2 regions of the Lentzea sp. NPDC003310 genome follow, and region 2 is predicted to be linked to the other one. Evidence: riboswitches for the same ligand, from Rfam matches in the RefSeq annotation. Region 2 holds a riboswitch; the other holds the start of a gene.
The links. A riboswitch is a leader RNA that binds a small molecule or an ion and turns the genes downstream of it on or off. The one in region 2 is predicted to bind thiamine pyrophosphate.
Positions count from the first base shown of each region.

Region 1: another riboswitch for thiamine pyrophosphate. It lies ahead of ABZX02_RS20730 (thiamine ABC transporter substrate-binding protein); the one in region 2 lies ahead of ABZX02_RS33875 (FAD-dependent oxidoreductase).

Region 1 covers NZ_JBEXNC010000009.1:315,469-322,931, reverse strand. Annotated here, with positions in the region: gene ABZX02_RS20750 (ABC transporter permease subunit) at 1-159, shown strand, start outside; gene ABZX02_RS20745 (SDR family oxidoreductase) at 156-911, opposite strand; gene ABZX02_RS20740 (ABC transporter ATP-binding protein) at 924-1,874, opposite strand; gene ABZX02_RS20735 (iron ABC transporter permease) at 1,874-3,481, opposite strand; gene ABZX02_RS20730 (thiamine ABC transporter substrate-binding protein) at 3,457-4,422, opposite strand; TPP riboswitch at 4,449-4,559, opposite strand; gene ABZX02_RS20725 (4a-hydroxytetrahydrobiopterin dehydratase) at 4,594-4,887, shown strand; gene ABZX02_RS20720 (mannosyltransferase) at 5,206-6,420, opposite strand; gene ABZX02_RS20715 (DUF6131 family protein) at 6,700-6,855, opposite strand; gene ABZX02_RS20710 (BTAD domain-containing putative transcriptional regulator) at 6,919-7,463, opposite strand, start outside.
Region 2 covers NZ_JBEXNC010000019.1:6,866-14,328, reverse strand. Annotated here, with positions in the region: gene ABZX02_RS33905 (hypothetical protein) at 1-52, shown strand, start outside; gene ABZX02_RS33900 (S1 family peptidase) at 602-1,588, shown strand; gene ABZX02_RS33895 (NADP-dependent oxidoreductase) at 1,641-2,540, opposite strand; gene ABZX02_RS33890 (helix-turn-helix domain-containing protein) at 2,590-3,153, shown strand; gene ABZX02_RS33885 (class III extradiol ring-cleavage dioxygenase) at 3,136-3,897, opposite strand; gene thiE (thiamine phosphate synthase) at 3,929-4,567, opposite strand; TPP riboswitch at 4,594-4,705, shown strand; gene ABZX02_RS33875 (FAD-dependent oxidoreductase) at 4,691-5,653, shown strand; gene thiS (sulfur carrier protein ThiS) at 5,650-5,850, shown strand; gene ABZX02_RS33865 (thiazole synthase) at 5,852-6,607, shown strand; gene ABZX02_RS33860 (MarR family transcriptional regulator) at 6,683-7,126, shown strand; gene ABZX02_RS33855 (SRPBCC domain-containing protein) at 7,129-7,463, opposite strand, start outside.

The sequences.
Region 1 (7,463 bases), on a different contig from region 2:
CACCCGTTCCTGATCACGACGGGCTTCCCGGGGCTGGTCGACGTGATGCGCGACCCGATCCCGTGGGGGCAGATCGGCGACAGCACACTGCTGGCCGGGTGCTACCTGCTGATCGGGACCGGGCTTGCGGCGATCCGCCTGATCACGAAGGACAACTAGCGGCGGAAGCCGCCCTCGCTGTTGAGCACCTGTCCGGTGATCCAGGCAGCGTCGGGCGTGCAGAGCCAGGAGATCAGCCGGGCCGCGTCGTCCGGCTGACCCCAGCGCTTCAACGGCATTCGCTCGTTCACGAACTCGGTGAGCTCCGGCCCCGCCCACCCCGTGTCGGTGGGGCCGGGGTTCACCGCGTTGACGGTGATCCCCCGGTCCGCGAGCTCGTGCGACAGCGTCGCGACGATCGCCGCCAGCGCGCCCTTCGACGCCGCGTAGGCGATCTCGCCGGGCATCGGGCCGAGGTTCTGGCCGGACGTCAGGAACACGATCCGTCCGCCGTCGGTCCTGGTCCAGCGCCGGGCAAACGCTTGCGCCAGCAGGATCGACGACCGGGTGTTCACGGCGTAGTGCTCGTCGATCATCTCGGCCGTCAGCTCTCCCAACGGCCCGTCTCCGCCGGATCGCGCGTGGTTGCACACCAACATGTCGACCCGTCCGAACGCCTCGACGGCCGCGGCCACCAGCTCCTCGGGTGCCTCCGGCCGGGCCAGGTCCACGCCCAGACCGGGCGCGCCGATGTCCTCCAGCACCTCGTCCACGGCGTCGGCGCCCCACGGCTGCGAGGCGTCGTGCGCGACGTGGTGCTGCACGAACAGGTCGGCGCCCAACGCGCGCAGCCGGGAGGCGATGGCGTAGCCGATGCCCGCCCGCCTGCTCACGCCGGTGACCAGTGCGACGCGTCCGTCAAGAAGTCCCATAGGGCTCAATGACTACCCGACGCGCGCGACGCCGTCCAAGTCGATTGCGAGCCGCACGCGGTCGCCGACGGACACCGGTCCCACGGCCTCGTACTCCTCGCCGCCGATCTCCACCAGCAGCCGCACGTGGTCGCGGCGGTGGACCCGTTCCAGCACCGTGCCTTCCAGCAGGCCGTCGGCGTCCACGCGCAACGCCGTGGCGCGCAGCCCCACCCGTTCGACGTCGAGCCCCACGAACGAACCGGGCACGAACTTGCTGCAGCCCAGGAACTTCGCGGTCTCCACGTCCACGGGCGACGACCACACCTGCGCCGGCGGGCCGACCTGGACGATCCGGCCGCGCGACATGATCGCGACCCGGTCGGCCAGGGTGAAGGCCTCGTCGTGGTCGTGCGTCACGACGAGCGCGGTGGTCGCGGCCTCGCGCAGCAGCCGGGCCAGGTCGACCGCGAGCTGTTCGCGCAGTGCGCGGTCCAAGGCCGACAGCGGTTCGTCCAGCAGCAGCAGGCGCGGCGAGGGAGCCAGTGCCCGCGCCAGCGCGACCCGTTGCTGCTCGCCGCCGGACAGCTGCGTCACGCGACGCCCCGCATACCCCTCCAGGCCGACGAGTTCCAGCAACGAGAGCACGCGCTTGTCCCGCGCTTCCCGCTCGACCTTCTGCATGCGCAGGCCGAACGCCACGTTCCCGGCGACCGTGCGGTGCGGGAACAGCTGGCCGTCCTGGAACACCAGCCCGAACTCCCTGCGGTGCACCGGAACGCCCGCCAGGTCGGCGGAATCCCACCGCACGGCACCGGAAGAGGGCTTCTCCAGCCCGGCGACGGCGCGCAGCAGGGTCGACTTGCCGCACCCGGACGGCCCGAGCAGCGCGACGACCTCGCCGTCCGCCACCTCGAGCGACACGTCCGACACGGCGGTCGTCTGTCCATAGCGGACGGTGATCGAGTCCAGTTCCAGTGCCATCAGAACTCCCCGCTGCTCGGCACGCGCAGCCGTTCGATCAGCAGCACGCACCCGACCGTCACGACCATCAGCAGCGCGCACGCCGCGTAGGCCATCTGGCTGTTCAACTCCCCCGGCCGCGACATCAGCCGCGCGATCACCACCGGCAACGTCGGCGCGTCCGGCCGCGCGAGGAAGCTCGTCGCCCCGAACTCGCCCAGCGCCACCACGTACCCGAACCCGGCCGCCGCCACGAGCGACCGGCCGACCAGCGGCAGGTCCACTTCGCGCCACACGCGGGCCGGCGAGGCGCCCAGCGTCGCCGCCGCCTGCCGCAGCCGTTCGTCGACGGCCCGCAGCACCGGCAGCACCATCCGCACGATCAACGGCGTCACCACGAGCGCCTGCGCCAGCGGCACCAGCAGCGGCGAGGTCCGGAAGTCGCCGGGCAGCGCGTCCATCGTGATCAGGTACCCGAAGCCGACCGTCACCGCGGACACGCCGAGCGGCAGCATCAGCGCGGTGTCCAGCACCTCGGCGAACCGCGCGCCGGACCGCCGCAGCCCGACCAGCACGACGGCCGAGAACACCCCGACCACCAACGCCACGAGCGTCGCGTCGAAAGCGGTCCGCAACGAGTTCACCGCCGCGTCGATCCCGGTCACGGCCAGCGTTCCCCGGTCGCCGCGGGTGGTCAGCGCCACGTACCCGGCGAAGCTCCAACCGTCCCGGGTGGACAGTGACCTGGCCACCAGCCCCACCACGGGCACCAGCAGCGTCGCCACCACCGCGAAGGCGGCGGCCACGACGTACCACTCGCCGCCGGACGGGCGCCGCGCCAGCTCTTCCCTGCCCCGCAACGCGAGCGCGGTCTCGCGCCGCCGCCGGGCCAGCGCTCCCAGCACCAGCACCGCGAGCACGGCCGCGAACTGCAGCAACGACAACGCCGCCGCCCCGGACAGGTCGAACAGCTCGACCGTGCGCAGGTAGATCTCGGTCTCCAGCGTCCGGTACCGCGACCCGCCCAGTACCAGCACGACGCCGAAACTCGTGGCGCAGAACAGGAACACGACTGCGGCGGCCGACCCGATCGCCGGCGCCAGCGCGGGCAGCACGACCGAGAGGAACGCTCGCGGCCGTGACGCGCCCAACGCCCGTGCAGCGTCCTCGGCCCGCCGATCTGTGTGTGCCCACAGCCCACCCACGGTCCGCGCGACCACGGCGACGTTGAAGAACGCGTTGGCCAGCACGATCGGCAGCACCCCGCCGTCCGGCCAGAACGTCCGGAACGCGAGGCCCACCACCACGGTCGGCAGCACGAACGGCACCATCACGGCCGCGCGGATCACACCCAGGCCGCGGATCTTGCACCGCGCCAGGACGAACGCGAGCGGCATCCCGGCGACGACGGCCACGACCGTCGACGCGGCGGCCTGGCCGAGGGTGAACCCGACCAGCTCCCACGTGTCGCCCTCACCGAGTGCCTTCAGCACACCGCCTTCGCGGAAGCCGAGGGCGACGATGGCGAGGACGGGCCAGGCGAAGAACAGGGCGAGGAAGGCGAGCGGCAGCAGTGCCGCCGCCGACCACCCCGTCCGCGAACTCAGCCCTGCACCAGCTTGCGCCACTGCTCGACCCACGCCTCGCGGTTGTCCTTCACCTTGTCCGCGGGCAGCGACTGCGGCGAAGACGGCAGCGGAGCGTCCTTGGCCCACGACTCGGGCAGCGCGACGCCCTCGCGCGACGGGTACACGTACATCTGCTCGGCCACCTGGGCCTGGAACTTCTCGCCCAGCAGGAAGTCGAGGACCTTCTTGGCGTCCTCGGGGTTCTTCGCCCCGGTCAGCACGCCCGCGTACTCGACCTGCCGGTAGCAGGTGTCGAGCACGGCCTTGGTCTTGCCGCCCTCGGCCGACGGCGACGACGCGTACGACACCACGATCGGCCGGTCGCCCTTGGTGGCGGAGAACTCCTGGTTGTAGGCCTCTTCCCAGCCGCTCACGACCTTGACGCCGTTGGCCTTGAGCTTGGTCCAGTAGTCCTGCCAGCCGTTCTCGCCGTACTTGGCGATCGTGCCGAGCAGGAACGCGAGCCCCGGCGACGAGGTGGCCGGGTTCTCGACGACCAGCTTGTCCTTGAACCTCGGGTCGATCAGGTCGTCGTACGACTTCGGCTCGACGCCACCGAGCTTCGCCGGGTCGATGTTGAGGCACACGTCACCGACGTCGACGGCCTGCAGCCGGTTCGTGTCGTCGGCCTTGTACCGCTGGGCGCCCTTGGAGGCCTCCGGCGAGGCGTACTCGGCGAACACGCCCTCGGTCAGCGCACGCGAGGCGAACGTCGAGTCGACGCCGAACGCGATGTCGCCGATCGGGTTCGCCTTGGTGAGCACCAGCTTGTTGGTGAGCTCACCCGCGTCCCCGCTGGCGATCTGCTTCACGGTGATGCCCGAGGACTTCTGGAACTCGTCCAGCACCTCCGGCTTCACCACGAACGAGTCGTGGGTCACCAGCGTGACCTCGTGCGACTGCGGCGCCGTCGGCGCACCGGCCGAACAGCCGGCCAGCACGAGAGCAGCGCAAACAGCGAAAATCCTTCTCACGTCAAACCTCTCCCTACGCCGGTATGACCCGGATCAGGTGGACGGTCGAGGGCTTGCGAGCCCTCCTCTCAGCCCGGCGCTTCACCGGACTCCCGTGGTAAACGCGCAGCTTACGTGACGTGGTGGGACGATCAGGACATGGCCGAGCTGTTGAGCGACGATCAGTTGAACGACGTGCTGCCCAAGCTGCCCGACTGGACCGCGCAGGACGCGGCGCTCGTCCGGACCGTGGAGCTGGCGAGCTTCCCGCAGGCGATCATGGTCGTGAACCGGATCGCGGAGATCGCGGAGAACGACAACCACCACCCGGACATCGACATCCGTTACAAGACACTGACATTTCGCCTGAGCACGCATTTCAAGGGAGGAATCACCGCCCTCGACGTGACTCTCGCCGAGGAGATCGACGGAGTCCTGGACGCGATGAGCTGATTCGGTCAAGATGTGCGCTGCCGCCGCCCGCGGAGTGGAGAGGGAACACCCTCATGCGGTTGCGCACATCACTTTCTGTCGCCAACGCGGGCTTCCACGTCGGCGACCTCGCCCAGGTGCGGACCACCGGCATCAGCAACCACAAGACGTGGCCGTGGGTACAGGCGAACTCCTACCTGCTGCCGGTCGACCCGGCGAACCCCCTTCGCCCCGGACGCGCTGAACATGGCGCTGCCGTCGTTCACGCGGATCGCGCTCGCGGACGATGGCCAGGCGATGCTCGGCTGGACCGCGGCCCGCAACTCCTGGAGGCCCGCGTCAGCCGGAGACTCGGCTGGGTTCGCCGTCGGCAGCTTCCTCGTCGCGGGGCAGCAGCTCGTCCCGCTGACGCCGGGCTGCTAGCCCGATCGCGACCAGCGTGAGCACGCCCGCGGCCGGATAGCCCCAGCCGAGCACGACGAAGATCCACGGTCGCGGGAAGTCCCAGATGTTCGGCTGGGCCAGCAGCAGGAACGAGATCAGGTAGCCGCCGGTCAGCACCACCCACAGACCGGCGGTGATCTTGCAGAGCAGGTGCCCGCCCTCGTAGACCAGCCACAGCAGGGCGGGCACCATCCACACCCAGTGGTGGCTCCACGAGATCGGCGAGACGAGCAGGCCGAGCATCTGGACGCTGACGATCAGCGCCAGCACGTCCTTGGTCCTGCTGACCGCGAACCAGGTGAGCGCGGCGGCGATCAGCACGGCCACGATGTAGATCGGCCCGGTCTTCACGTCGTAGCCGAACGTGCGACTCAGGGCTCCGCGCAGTGACTGGTTGATGGCGCTGCCGACCGGCCCGACGCGGCTCGCGTCCCCGAGCAGCTGGAACCAGAACTTGTCCGACTGCGACGGCGAGATGGCCCAGCCGATGCCGTACACGACGACAAAAGCGACGAACGACCACACAGCGGCCATCCAGCGGCGCTGGATCAGGAAGTACAGCCCGGAGATCGCGGGCGTGAGCTTGATGCCGGCGGCGAACCCCACGCCGGCGCCGCCCACCCAGTTGCGCGCGCTGGCGAGCGTGCCGATGAGGATCGCGACCAGCACCAGGTTGATCTGGCCGTAGTTGAGCGTGGTGCGGACCGGCTCGATCCACAGCGTCAGCGCGGTCCACATCATGGCGCGGCGCGGGTCCTGGAGCTTCAGCAGCTTCAGGCTGGTGCGCACGATGAAGTACAGGCAGCCCAGGCAGATCAGCTGCCAGATCCACCGGGAGGCCTCCCACGGCACCCAGCTCATCGGCGTGAAGATCGCGGCCGCGAACGGCGGGTACGTGAACGGCAGCGGGAACACGTCCGCGTACTGGTCGAGCCGCCACTCGTAGAGATCACCTTGGAACAGGTGCGGCGATCCGTTGCGGTACACCAGCAGGTCGATCATGGTCATCTTCGTCTGGAAGGCGACCATGAACAGGTGCCCGAGCACCGACAACCCGAACAGCCACGGCGCTACGGAGAGCACTCGCGCTTCCACAGCACGGAGTTTCACCCCGAAAACGTTACCCGAGGCAACGAAACGGGGTACCCCGGCGTCATCAAGACGGGAGAGATCGCAAGAGGGAGTTTTTCTGATCATGTCTGTTGATCTTGTTGTTGCCGCTGTCGCCGCTCTGGCCATGCTGGGGGTCGCGTTCGGAGTGTTCGCCGCCGCCGCTCGCGCCAAGAACAACGTGTAAAACCGTTGTGAGACAAAAAGAAGGGGGAGCCTCCACAAAGGAGACTCCCCCTTCACCGTTTCCGAGGGGAGGAACGGTGATCCGAGCGGCGATCAGAAGTAGTGCGCACGACCACCGATCGGCTTGCCGACCGCGCCGAGCACGGCGAGAATCGCGCCGATCACCAGCAGCACCACGCCAAGCGTCGTCAGGATGCTGATACCAGCCAGCCATCCGACGACGAGCAGGATCAGTCCGAGGACGATCATGACACCTCCAGGTGGGGAATCCTGAACTAGAGGTACCCGGCGGAGGTCGGTACAAACCTCGCGTCATACATTTGTCAGTGATGCAATCAGGTCACGCGCTTCCTGCAGCTCCTCGACGCCGAAGCTGTGTCCCCCCTCCGGCACGGTGGCGATCACTTCCAGCGCCTCGGCGAGAGCCTGCCTGCCGCGCTCTGGCAGTCCAGCGCCGATGAGGGCCTTCCCGAGCACCAGGAGGCAGGCAGCGGCGTTGGTCCCGTCACGCATGCGCCGCCACAACGCCAGCGCACGCTCGTAGCTCTCGATGGCCTCGTCGTGACGGCCAAGCCCGAGATAGATGTCTCCCAGCGTCTCGAGGTTGGCCGCAGGACCCTCGTCCTGGCCGTTGTACGCAGTCTCCTCGAACTTCCGCGCCGCGGCCAGGCAGAGTTCGAGCGCGCGGGTGCCCTCGCTCACGTTGTGATGGGCTCTGCCGAACGCGGCGAAGTGACGTCCCACCTCGTAACTGTCACTGTGCCCTTCCACGCGCGGATGGACCTCCGCCAGCACGTCGAGCGCTTCCGCGAAGCGGTCCTGCTTCTCGTAGGTGAAGGCGAGCCCGCGCCGCAGGT
Region 2 (7,463 bases):
GCCTTCGTCGGACAGCTCGACGCCCTCCACGACCACCGACCCCATTCGGTGATCACGTAATCACGTTGAGCGATAGTTAACTGTCAATTGCTACGCACCGCAGTTGATCTGTCGTGAGCTGTGACACACTTCGTTCACGTTCGAGGCGGGCCGTCATAGCCGACAGGTTCGCAACTTCACTCGAACGGGCGTAAGGATTCGGTCCGAAAGAGACCGGGAGGAGGCGCAATGAGGCTCGTGGCACGTCCGCTTGAGCCCTGCGCCTGCCGTCGAGGGCCCGGCGCCTGCACCGGGTTCGAGAGGCAAGAAGGGATGGGAGGGGTGGGGCGACCCCTGCCGCCGCCCCACCACCCGTCCCCCTAGAGCCCCCGAGAGAGGTCCCTGCAACCGATCTCTCGGGTACCCCTGCACCCGAAAGTGAGGGAGACGTCTGATGAACCGCACGAGTGCGGCCCGTGTAACCGGTGCCGTGTTGCTCGCCACCGGAGTCGTGACTGCTCTCAGCGTACCGGCGTTTGGCGCCCCTGCCGCACCGGTCGCCTCATCCGGTTCCGATACGGAGAGCTACCCGGCCGAATTGCTCCAAGCGGTGGAGCGTGATTTGGGCCTGAACGCTGACCAGGCCCGCGTCCGGTTGGCCTCTGACCAGAAGTCGAGCGAGATCGCGGAGGCCGCGAAGACCTCTCTGGGCGACGCGTTCGGCGGAGCGTGGATCGACCAGGCGAGCGGCAGACTGACTGTCGCGGTGACCAAATCGGGACTCTCCGTGACCGGAGCGGACACCCAGGTCGTCCGGCACTCGCTCACCCAGCTCAACGGGACCAAGTCCGTCCTCGACGTGATGAACGCCCCGAAGTCCATCACGGCCTGGCGGGTCGACGAGAAGTCGAACTCCGTCGTGGTCGAGGTGAACAAGAACACCCGTGACGCCGCGGCGGAGAGCTTCATCGCCACCGCGAAGTCCATCGGCTCGACCGTCAAGGTCGAAGAGGTCGCCGAGAGCCCGACGACCCTCTACGACCTGCGCGGCGGCGACGCCATCTACATGGGCAGCGGCGGCCGGTGCTCGCTCGGCTTCTCGGTGACCGGTGGCTTCGTGACCGCGGGCCACTGCGGCACGACGGGCACCTCCGTCTCCGGCTACAACCGCGTCGCGGCCGGCTCGTTCGCCGGCTCGGTGTTCCCCGGCAGCGACATGGCCTGGGTACGCACCAACGCGAACTGGACCCCGCGGCCGTGGGTCAACCGCTACAACGGCACGAACGTGATCGTCCGCGGTTCCACGGTGGCGGCCATCGGCTCGCAGATCTGCCGCTCGGGTTCGACGACCGGATGGCGCTGCGGCACCGTCCAGGCCTACAACCAGACCGTGAACTACCCGCAGGGCACCGTGCGCGGCCTCACCCGCACGAACGCCTGCGCGGAGCCGGGTGACTCCGGTGGTTCGTGGGTGGCGGGCTCCGGCTTCGGCCAGGCCCAGGGCGTGACCTCCGGTGGTTCGGGCAACTGCTCGTCCGGCGGCACGACCTACTTCCAGCCGGTCAACCCGATCCTGTCGCGCTGGGGCCTGACCCTCACGCGGGGCTAGAACTCGGCCTGGAAGCGCCGCGGCACCTCGGTGTCGCGGCGCTTTCGCGTTCTCAGACCAGCACGATCTTGCCGTGCGCGTGGCCGGTCTCGCTCAGCCGGTGCGCGTCGGCCGCCGCGGCGAGCGGGAAGACCCCGGCGAGCGGAACGGTGAACTTCCCCTGCACGGCCAGTTCCGCGGCGATCTCGAGACCGTGCAGCGCCTGCGGGTCGGCGCCGGGGCCGCCGGCCGTGTGAGTCAGGCGGATCCCGTGCTCGCCGGAGAGGTCGGCGATCGTCACGACGCGGTCCGGTGAACCCGTGATCGCCACCAGGTCGGGCACCGTGCCCGCGCAGTGCAGGACCGCGTCGACCTGCCCGACCCGGTCTCCCAGGCCCTCGCCGTAGACGACCGGGACCGCGCCCAGGCCCGCGACGAAGTCCTGGGTCGCCGGGCCGGCGGTGCCGATCACCTTCGCGCCCCGCGCGGCCGCCAGCTGGATCGCGACGGTGCCGACCCCGCCCGCCGCGCCCGCGATCAGCAACGTCGTGCCATCGCCCACGCCGAGCAGGTCGAGTGCCCTGGTCGCGGTCTCGACGTTGCCCGCCGCGCCTCCCGCCTGCTCCCAGCTCAGCGCCGCCGGCTTCGGCGCCCACGCCGTCAGCACGGCGAACTCGGCGTTGGCGCCGCCGAGCAGGGCCAGGTCGACCATCCCGAACACCTCGTCGCCCGCGCGGACCCCGGTCACCCCCTCGCCGACCTCGTCGACGACGCCGGCCGCGTCGATGCCGGGCACGTGCGGCAGCGACAGCCGCTCACCGAACCGCCCGGAGCGCAGGTAGGTGTCCGCCGGCGTGACCCCGGAGGCGCGGACGGCGATGCGGACCCGCCCGGGGCCGGCGTGCGGTGCGGCGACCTCGGCGACGTGCAGCACGTCGGCGGGCCCGTACTCGGAGAACTGGAGTGCTCGCATGGCGGCGAAATTAGTGGAACAGGGCGTCCGCTTAGCCGAAACTGAGACGGTGACGGCGAATCTGACTCACAACCTGCGCTCGGACGCCCGCGACAACCGCGACCGGATCATGGCGGTCGCGCGCGAGGTGTTCGCGGTCGAGGGCCTGGACGTGCCGATGCGCGAGATCGCCCGCCGCGCCGGGGTCGGTCCGGCGACGCTCTACCGCCGCTTCCCGACCAAGGAGGCGCTGGTGGTGGAGGCCTTCTCGGAGCAGATGGCGGCGTGCACGGCCGCGGTCGAGGACGGGCTCGCGCACCCGGACCCCTGGGAGGGGTTCTGCCTGACGGTGCGGGAGGTCTGCCGGCTGCACGTGCTCGACCGCGGGTTCGCGGCGGCGTTCACGAGCGCCTATCCGAAGGCGATCGACTTCGCCGAGGTGCGCGACACGTCGTTCCGCTCGCTCGCGGTGCTCATCCGCCGGGCCAAGGCGACCGGGCGGCTGCGGGCCGACTTCTCGGTCGACGACGTGGTGCTGCTGCTCATGGCGAGCTCGGGCGTCCGCAACGGGACGCCCGCCATCGCGCGCAGGCTGGCCACGTTGTTCCTGGAGGGCTCAGCTGAACTGCACTGACCGCTTCGACAGGCCGTACCAGAAGCCGTCGACGGTGCTCGCGGCCTTCTCGTCGCTCGCGGCGCCCAGCGCCACGAACAGCGGCGCGAAGTGCTCGGTGCGCGGGTGGGCGATCCCGGCCGCGGGAGCCTTCACCTGGAAGTCGAGCAACGCGTCCACGTCGCCGGCCGCCAGTTGCCGGTGCGCCCAGTCGTCGAACTCCTTCGACCACGACGGCGGCTCGTAGTCCGGTCCGGCAGGGAAGTTCACGCAGCTCAGGTTGTGCGTCATGAAGCCGCTGCCGACGATGAGGACGTTCTGGTCCCGCAACGGCGCCAGCTTGCGGCCGATCTCGTGCAGCTCGCGCGGGTCGAGCGTGGGCATCGACATCTGCAGCACCGGCACGTCGGCGTCCGGGAACATCTCCTTCAACGGCACGTAGGCGCCGTGGTCGAGGCCGCGTTCCTCGTCCTGCTCGACGTGGCCGCCGAGCAGCTTGCGCACGTCGTCCGCGAGCTGCGGCGCGCCGGGCGCCTCGTACGTGACCTCGTAGTAGCGCTGGGGGAAGCCCCAGAAGTCGTAGACCAGCGGCACGGTCGTGGTCGCGCCGATCGTCGTCGGCGCCTCCTCCCAGTGCGCGGAGACCATGAGCACGGCCTCCGGGCGCGGGAGCGTGGCGGACCAGTCCTTGAGCTCTCTGGTCCACGTCTCGTCGTCAGCCAGCGGGGGAGCCCCGTGGCTCAGGTACAGCACAGGTGCGCTCACGACTTCGAGCGTACGCCTTTTAGTTCAAATTTCAACGATCAAGTTCGGATTTGAACAACTCGGCGGCGCGGCGCGGGTCCTCGGCGTCCGTGATGGCCCGGACGACGACCACGCGGGTGGCTCCTGCCTGGAGCACCTCGTGCAGGTTCGCGAGGTCGATGCCGCCGATCGCGAACCACGGACGGTCGGACTTCGTGGCGCGGACGAGGTCGAGTCCCGGCGCCGGACGGCCCGGCTTGGTCGGGGTCGGCCAGCACGGGCCAGTGCAGAAGTAGTCGACGCCGGGTTCGGCCGCGGCCGCCGTCATCTGGTCGACGTCGTGGGTGGAACGGCCGATCACGACCTCGTCGCCGACGATCTTCCGGGCGAGCGGCACGGGCAGGTCGTCCTGGCCGAGGTGCAGCACGTCGGCGTCGACCGCGTGCGTGATGTCCGCGCGGTCGTTGACGGCGAGCAGCTTCCCGTGGCGCGCGGTGGCCTCGGCGAGGACCTCGAGCGCCTCGATCTCCTGCTTCGCTTCGAGTGACTTGTCCCGCAACTGGATGATGTCGACCCCGCCCGCGAGGGCCGCGTCCGCGAACTCGGCCAGATCAGGCCGGTTCGGCGTGCAGAGGTAGAGGGTCGCGTCGGCGAGTCGTTGCCTGATCAGGTTTCCGTCGAGTCCTGGCACGCACGCACGTTAACCGTTATGTTGAAGTCGGTCCGCACGGGAGCCTGGAGAACACCGGGCTGAGAGGGAGCGTGGTTCGCTCCGACCGTCGAACCTGATCCGGGTCATGCCGGCGCAGGGAGCGTGAATGCCTTGAGCAGTGTGGAAGTGGCCGTCCGGGGTGGCGGCGTCATCGGCCTGTCCGCGGCACTCGCCGCGGCACGGGCCGGGTTCTCCGTCTCCGTGTCCGACGAGGGGTCGCCGCACGCCGGGTCGCGGGTCGCGGGCGGCATGCTCGCGCCGCTGACGGAGGCGTGGCCGGGCGAGGAAGCCGTGGTGGCGCAGGGGGTCGAGGCCCTGGAGATGTGGCCCGCGTTCGCCGCGTCGATCGGCGTGCCGCTGTTCGACGCGGGCACGCTGGCGGTCGGCACGCAGCCCGGTGACCTGGCCGACCTGAGGCACGCCGGGGAGTTGCTGACCTCGCGGGAGATCCGCGCCCTCGAACCCTCGCTGGGTCCGGCGGTGCGTGGCGGCGTGTTCGCGTCCGGCGACCTGGCCGTCGACAACAGGCTGCTGCTTTCCGCACTGTGGAAGGCATGCCGGGACGCCGGTGTCCAGTCCGATGTGGAGGGACGGGTCACCGTGATCGCCGCGGGCGCGTGGAGCGGGGCGCTGCACCCGGCGCTGCGCGACGTGATCCGGCCGGTCAAGGGCGAGATCCTGCGGCTCACGCACCGGCCCGGCTCGTTGCCGCCGCCGCGCCACACGATCCGCGCGCTGGTCTCGGGCCGTCCGGTCTACCTGGTGCCGCGCGACGACGGACTGGTCGTCGGCGCCACCCAGTACGAGGCCGGCTTCGACACCGACGTGTCCGTCGCGGGCGTGCGGGACCTGTTGCGGGACGCGGAAACCGTGCTGCCGGGCATCGCCGAGTACGCGCTGACCGAGGCGGCCGTGGGATTCCGCGCGGGCAGTCCCGACAACGTCCCGGTGGTGCGGTGGCTGGAGCCGGACGTGATCGCCGCGACGGGGCACCACCGCAACGGGCTGCTGCTGGCCCCGCACACGGCACGGCAAGTCGTCGCACTGCTGGGAGGAAGTTCGTGAAGGCACAGGTGAACGGGACCTCCCGCGACCTGGCCGACGGCACGTCGGTGGCCGCGGTCGTGACGCTGGTGGGAGCCCCCGACAAGGGCGTGGCGGTGGCGCTCGACGGCGCCGTGGTGCCGAGGGCGTTGTGGGAGAAGACGATCGTGCCGGACGGCGGCGTGGTCGAGGTGCTGACCGCGGTCCAGGGAGGCTGACGTGGACGATCCGCTGATCATCGCGGGCCGGGAGTTCCGGTCCCGGCTCGTCACCGGCACCGGTGGTGCCGCGAACCTCTCGGTGCTGGAACGGGCGCTGGTCGCGTCCGGCACCGAGCTCACGACCGTGGCGATGCGCCGGGTCGACGCCGCGGGCCGGACCGGGGTGCTGGAGTTGTTGCGGCGCCTCGGAATCGAGGTGCTGCCGAACACCGCTGGCTGCCGCACGTCCGCCGAGGCCGTGCTGACCGCCCAGCTGGCGCGCGAGGCGCTGGAGACGAACTGGGTCAAGCTCGAGGTCGTGCACGACGAGGAGACGCTGCTGCCGGACCCGGTCGAGCTGCTCGACGCGGCCGAGCGGCTGGTGAACGACGGCTTCGTCGTCCTGCCCTACACCAACGACGATCCGGTGCTGGCCTTGAAGCTCCAGGACATCGGGTGCGCGACCGTCATGCCGTTGGGTTCTCCCATCGGCACGGGGCTGGGAATTCGGAACCCGCACAACATCGAGCTGATCACTTCTCGTGCTTCTGTTCCAGTTGTCCTGGACGCGGGCATCGGCACGGCCTCCGACGCGGCGCTGGCGATGGAACTCGGCTGCTCAGCGGTGTTGCTGGCGACCGCCGTCACACGAGCGCAGGACCCGGAACGGATGGCCGCCGCCATGCGTTGTGCGGTCGAGGGCGGACGGCTGGCGCGCCTGGCCGGCCGGATTCCGCAGCGCTTTTGGGCCCAAGCGTCTTCGCCGGGTCTTTGAGTCGCTACCTTGGGTACTCACGTGTTGGGGGATGATTGAGCACTACGTAAGTTCCGCCGAGGAGGACGACTAGCCGTGACCGCCCCCATTGACGCCGAGGTCGAGGACGCGACGGCGCGCCTGTACCTGGCGATCGGCCGGCTGGCCCGGTTGTTGCGCCGCACCGGATCCCCCGGTCTGGGCCCCGGCGCGGTGTCCGCGCTGGCCACCCTCGCGCGCTGCGGTCCCATGCGCCTCGGCGACCTGGCGACGAAGGAGGGCGTGGCGCCCCCGACGTTGTCGCGCATCGTGGCCGCGCTGGTCGAGGCCGGGTACGTGAAGCGCGAACCCGACCCGCAGGACGGCCGTGCCTGGCTCGCCACCCCCACGCCCGAGGGCGAGACGATGGTGTCCGGCGTGCGGTCCGCGCGGGTGCGCGAACTGCAGCGCCGGATCGAGCAGCTCACGCCCGAGCACATCGCGGCTCTGGTGGGCGCGCTCGACGCCCTGGAGACGCTCGTCGGCGAAGAGCCGAAGTAGCGTCAGCGGCTTCGGCCAGCGAAGACCGCGAGCAGCGCCTTGTTGAAGCCGTCGAACTCCGCGACGAGCACCTCGCGGGTCTGCGCCAGCACGTCCGCGGCCATGGTGCCGGTGAAGGTCTCGGCGTTCACCAGCAGCGTGCCGCCGCCGGTTTCGCTGAGCTCCCAGCGGTGGCGCCCGAAGAACGTCTCCGGGTCGCCGCCCTGGGAGGCCAGCACGTACGGCTCGACGGAGACCAGCTCTCCGTCGAAGTCGCGTTCGAACGGCGTGCCCTTGGCCGCCTTCACCTTCGTCTTCGTCCCGTCCACCCGCGTGTACTCCATGACGGGGTTCCAGC